2 regions of the Providencia stuartii genome follow, and region 1 is predicted to be linked to the other one. Evidence: predicted binding sites of a transcription regulator. Region 1 holds the regulator's gene; the other holds the start of a gene.
What was found. Region 1 encodes CRP, which controls carbon source genes, mostly activating them, when cyclic AMP is high. Its sites were predicted from a motif close to ATGTGANNNNNNTCACAT; they were not measured.

Region 1 (3,199 bases):
TAACAGGAGCATTTTGAGCATTATTTGGAGTAATCGTTTTTTTTATTTTACGAGAACTTTGCGTGCTTATATTTTTTGTGTGATTAATGCGGTTTCCCTTATTTTGTATTTGTTGGGGATCAGCCTTGTTGTGAGTCTCAGAAACGCAAAGGGATAATGCTATTTCAGTCAGACCTCTTTTAACTTGCCCATTTATAATGACGCGTCCAGTGCCTTGAGAATGAGAAGAGATGACATGAGCGGTCTGATGAATTGACTGTTCCTTTTTCGGTGGATTGAGTTCCTTAGTCGTGGTGGCTATTTTGAGGGGAATACGACTTCCTTTTTGATATGAAATTGGTTTCGGTTGAGTGAAGTGTTTAATAATGGTGTCTTTCTCGGATTGAGTTTGTTCTTTTTTATCCATATACCAAACTAAATCCAGTTCTGAATAGTTTGTACCAATAAGGCTTGCATTGAGTTCTGATTTTTTCAGGTAGAGCATTGAGCGATCTTTTAGAGATTCAGCAGAATAGCGATTAGCCTCTAATTTATCTAACACGTGATGACATTTAGATTTCAACTGCTCAAGTTTTTGTTGAAGATGACATTCAGACGTCGGTCTCTTCACATTTAATGGGGAGGTTGATTGGTTATCACAGATATGACGCTCATTTGTTTTAATCGTATTTTTTGACATGCTTGGTTTTAATGAATAGGAAAAGGGTAACGATAATGAGGGTAAAGAAGGGAGCTGGCTCTTATTGAGAATATTGGCGGTATTGATTGCCGCATCGATTTTAGTTTGCTGTATCTGACATGCGTTATCATCGTATTTTACGGGTGTCGATAAGGTGATTGAGGTTGGCTTAGTGCTATGTATTTCGTTAAGAAACTTATACTTTGCTTCTAGATTATTTCTTTTTATACGACATGATTCAGCGATTGTTTCAGTTGTCAGATTGCCACGTTTGAGCATCTCTGCATGAGCCGCTACTGTTTGGTTGATATATTTTACGGATGGGTGATGTTGACTTGTTTTCATTTTAATAAAACCTTTAAATAATAGTATATTAATTATTCTAGATTTTATTTTTTAGTGGATATGAATAATATAAAATAACGATACTTATGCTATTTGCTGGTTTTGTGGTGATATCGAAGGAAAATGGCTCTATATCAAAGATATAAAGCCATTATGCAATTGAGGTCAGACGAATTATAGGTTTATCGAGTACCGTACACCACGATAGTTTTACCATGCGCGGAGATAAGGTTTTGGTCTTCTAGCATTTTTAAGATGCGACCAACCGTTTCGCGGGAACAACCGACAATTTGGCCAATCTCTTGGCGTGTGATCTTAATTTGCATTCCATCTGGATGCGTCATCGCATCGGGTTGTTTCGCTAAATTAAGTAGCGTTTGAGCAATACGGCCTGTGACATCAAGGAAAGCCAGATTACCGACTTTTTCTGATGTGGTTTGTAGGCGGCTTGCCATTTGCGCGGAAAGGCGCATAAGGATATCAGGGTTAACCTGAATAAGCTGACGAAATTTTTTATAAGAAATTTCAGCGACTTCGCAGGCACTTTTTGCTCTGACCCAAGCTGAACGTTCTTGCCCTTCTTCAAATAACCCTAGTTCACCAATGAAGTCTCCCTGATTTAAATAGGAGAGGATCATTTCTTTGCCTTCTTCATCTTTGATTAAAACAGCCACTGAGCCTTTAACGATATAGTAAAGGGTTTCTGCTTTTTCACCCTGATGGATCAGAGTGCTCTTGGATGGATATTTATGAATATGGCAGTGTGACAAAAACCATTCAAGAGTAGGGTCTGTTTGTGGCTTGCCGAGAACCATTAGCGTTATCCTCTGTATGTTAATACAGCCATTCGGTTAATCGTCACCAGAATAGCTGGTTTTTTAAAGTCACTAGCTTAGCATATTAATTCGCATTATAGAGCAAGTTAATACCAACACTATAATATAATCAATTGAAACCTTGAGTTTTGATCTTAACCCTATCAGGTGGAACTTTGTTTGTAACATATTAAACTCAGAAAGTCTTGTTTTTATCGATTCAGCATCATAAAGCGCCTATTTGATTGAAAGGGTTTATGTAACAATGTAATCTTTTAGATAAACTTTTTCCTAGGGGAATAAAATATGGAAGCAAGAGTTAAATGGGTTGAAGGGCTCTCTTTTTTAGGCGAATCGGCTTCAGGTCATCAAGTTATGATGGACGGTAATTCCGGTGATAAAGCGCCTAGCCCAATGGAAATGGTCTTGATGGCTGCGGGCGGTTGTAGTGCTGTTGATGTTGTTTCTATTTTACAAAAAGGCCGTAATGACGTGAGGGGTTGTGAAGTTAAATTAACGTCACAGCGTAGGGATGAAGCACCTCGTTATTTTACCCATATTAATTTGCACTTTATTGTAACGGGAACGGATTTAACGGAAAAAACGGTTGAACGCGCTGTTCAGCTTTCTGCTGAAAAATATTGCTCGGTCTCATTAATGTTAGAAAAAGCCGTCACTGTTACCCACAGTTTTGAAATCAAAAACCAATAATTTATTTATTAATTATATAAATTTTTTAATTTATGATGCTTATTTTAAATAATAATAAGCATCATTTATTATTAATCATGTTTTCTTTTTATGAGTTTTTCGACCAACGGTGTCATGATTAACTCCATCGCTAATCCTAATTTTCCACCTGGTACAACGATAGTGTTCATTGCGGATATAAAAGAACCATTTAACATCGCCAATAAATAAGGGAAGTCGATCTGTTCTAGCCCCCTAAAACGAATGACAATGAAACTTTCATCTTGTGAAGGAATCGCTTTAGCGGAAAATGGATTGGATGTATCGACAGTCGGTACACGTTGGAAATTAATATGGGTACGTGAAAATTGAGGGGTAATATAATTAATATAGTCACCCATTGAACGTACGACGGAATCCATGACGGCTTCTCGTGAATGCCCCCGTTCTGTTGTATCGCGGATCAATTTTTGGATCCATTCAAGGTTAACGATTGGAACCACACCCACTAATAAATCGACGTACTGTGCGACATCGTTTTCAGGCGTGACGACACCGCCATGCAAGCCTTCATAGAATAAAACATCACTATTTGCAGGTAAGGGTTCCCACGGTGTGAATGTGCCAGGCTGAAGCCCATAGGGTACAGCTTCATCATAGGTATGAAGGT
Region 2 (3,199 bases), 1.4 Mb from region 1:
TTTACAAGGTATGAGAACGGATGGCGGAATTATGGGGTATCAAGATCAGGAATTTAGTTCAGTTAGCCTATTCCCCGTTGGGGCACATGCTACTATTTTAAATAAAACTCACTACCCTAAATAAGTATTCTATAGGCCACCCGCCGTAAACAGCGAGTGGCTTTTTTTTAAAGGACTAACATTATCCATGCGGCCGCTAAAAGCATACACAGCAGCGCAACGATGCCCCCCGACTTGGCAAATTCTGAAAATGAGATTTTGACGCCGTAAGCGGCAGCTTGCTCAACGACAATAATGCCGGCAAGACTTCCAAATACAAATAAATTACTTGAGAACCCAGAGCCTAATACTAAGGCTGCACCTAATGAATCGGCATTGCCACTTGTGGATAGGAAAGGGACAAGTAACATCACGGCGGGGTTATTCCCGACAATAGTACTTAATACTCCCGTGACCAAAAATAGAACAATAGGGTTGTTTAATTCAACGCCATTACTGCGCAAGTCATTTAACATTTGTTGTGGTAAGCCAGTCGATGCAAAGGCGGCATTGACAACAAATAGCCCCATAATCAGTAATAGTAAATTACCATCAACGAGTTTCAACATATCACTTGAGGCTATCGAACGGTTTAAAAGTAAAAAGCCCGCAGCCGTTAAGGCAATAAGTTCTCTTGGTATATCACTGATAACGAAAGCGATGATCACAATGAATGTGATAATACCGGCTTTGGTGGTTTCCCATACATCAAGTTTTGTCGCGGGGTCAGTTGGTGCAGTAGGGGCCGAGGGCGTTGTCGCCGTTTTAGCGAGATACCAACGATTACGATAGAGAAAAACTAAAATAGCCCATGTAATAGGTAATGATAGCAAAGCTGGGATCGCCGAAGCTTGTAATAAACCAATAAAGGAAATATCTAACCCTTGTGCCGCAATCATGTTTTGAGGGCTGCCAATTAATGAACCTGAAGCACCATTGTTAGCGGCAAAACAAAATCCTAACAGAAAGGGAATTGGGTTTAATCCACGAGATAAGGTAATTGAGACTAACAAAGGTGTCATGGCGACAACAACGACATCATTTGTGAGTAAGGCGGAGAGTAGTCCGCCAACGGCAATTAATACAGCAAGTAGTACTGGAGCACTGACGTTTAGCATCGCAACGCGGTTCGCCGTCCAGCTATAGAATCCGGATACGACAAAAGATGCGGAAACGACCATCAAGCCAAATAACATCCCAATAGTACGATAATCGATAGCATTCCATGCATGTGGTGGCGTAATACTCCCTACAGCCATCATGGCCAAAGCACCAATAACCGCAGCACCTGTTCTATCGACTTTAAAACCGGGCAACTTACCAAACCCCATCGCAACATAGACTAGCAGAAAAATAATGATCGTGAGGCTCATAACCTATTCACTCTTATTAGTAAAATTACGGCTAATTTAGCGGTGAAGAATCAATGAAGCAAGTAGAATAACCTTTAAATAATAATAAGTTGCAACAGGTCATTTAATGATGATTTTAATGAGATGAAATAGGGTCGAGATGTTGAGAAATTGAATTTCCTCACTTCAAAAAAGAAAAGCGAATCAAACGAGAGCGATATGCAACGAGATGAAAGTTTATTACAAAAATATTGAATAACAGTAACAATAGACCAAATGGTGAATTTTACTGAGTTAAAAAGTAAGCAACCTAAAAATATTTTGTGATTCGAATCACTATTTAACAAAAAACATCGTCGTAAAAAATGTGATAAAAATCACGTTAAATTGGTTTGATGAACAAAAAACACGCAATGTAGTTTTGCTACATGCCGTTATTGAGAGTTTGATCACTAAAAACATAGGGGGAGTGAGGGGGGAATAGTGATATCAATCACAAAAAGCCCGCGTGGTACGCATCCGATAGCGGTCATGCTAGAGTGAAACTGTTCAAAAATCACAAACGTTATTTGGCGATAACGTTATAACCGTATCATTTTCGTACCACGGGGTTCTATTATGGTAACATCAAATGTCAAATTAAAGGTACAGAATTTTGGGCGCTTCCTGAGTAACATGGTTATGCCTAATATTGGTGCCTTTATCGCGTGGGGGTTGATTACCGCGCTCTTCATTCCAACGGGCTGGTGGCCAAATGACACGTTGGCGCAACTTGTCGGCCCGATGATCACGTATCTTCTTCCCTTACTCATTGGTTATACTGGCGGTCGCTTAGTGGGTGGCGAACGTGGCGGCATTGTTGGGGCGATCACCACTATGGGGGTTATCGTAGGGGCGGATATGCCAATGTTTATGGGGGCGATGATAGCCGGTCCATTAGGAGGATTTGCAATCCGTCGTTTTGACCGCTGGATTGAAGGCAAAGTCAAAACAGGTTTTGAGATGTTGGTGAATAATTTTTCATCAGGCATTATCGGGATGCTGCTCGCCATTCTTGCATACCTTGCGATTGGTCCTTTAGTGGAAGGTTTATCCAAAATACTTTCCGCTGGGGTCAATGTGATGGTGGCCCATAATCTATTACCGTTGACCTCAATATTTGTCGAACCAGCCAAAATCTTATTTCTCAACAACGCGATTAACCATGGTATTTTTTCTCCTTTAGGGATACAGCAAGCCACAGAAACAGGGGCATCCATCTTCTTTTTAATTGAAGCAAACCCAGGTCCAGGTTTAGGCGTACTGCTGGCTTATATGTTTTTTGGTAAAGGCAATGCGAAACAATCAGCGCCCGGTGCCGCGATTATCCATTTTTTTGGCGGAATACATGAAATCTATTTCCCCTATGTGTTGATGAATCCGAGATTAATTATTGCTGTTATTCTTGGTGGAATGACGGGCGTATTTGTGATGAGCATCTTTCATGCGGGGCTTGTTTCACCAGCATCTCCAGGCTCTATTTTTGCCGTATTGCTGATGACGCCGAAATCATCATTAATCGGTGTGATTTTATCGGTCACGAGTGCCACATTAGTTTCATTTTTAGTGTCGGCTATTTTATTAAAACGAACGCGTTTAGGGGATGAAGATGAGCTTGGTAACGCAACGCAAAAAATGCGTGAAATGAAAGCGCAATCGAAATCTTCAAGTGGAAAAAGTGACAAGGCTGTAGCAAACCAGACAGCAAATTTGAGTCAGGTTCGCAAAATTATCGTTGCCTGTGATGCAGGAATGGGGTCCAGTGCGAT

Region 2: the regulator CRP is predicted to act here: its motif matches at 1,757-1,774, upstream of P2E05_RS07560 (PTS mannitol transporter subunit IICBA).

The regions. Positions count from the first base shown of each region.
Region 1 covers NZ_CP119546.1:347,634-350,832, forward strand. The annotation lists gene P2E05_RS01505 (hypothetical protein) at 1-1,024, opposite strand, end outside; gene crp (cAMP-activated global transcriptional regulator CRP) at 1,207-1,839, opposite strand; gene P2E05_RS01515 (OsmC family protein) at 2,146-2,550, shown strand; gene P2E05_RS01520 (phosphoribulokinase) at 2,622-3,199, opposite strand, start outside.
Region 2 covers NZ_CP119546.1:1,735,783-1,738,981, forward strand. The annotation lists gene P2E05_RS07550 (MoaF C-terminal domain-containing protein) at 1-124, shown strand, start outside; gene P2E05_RS07555 (SLC13 family permease) at 168-1,412, opposite strand; gene P2E05_RS07560 (PTS mannitol transporter subunit IICBA) at 2,010-3,199, shown strand, end outside.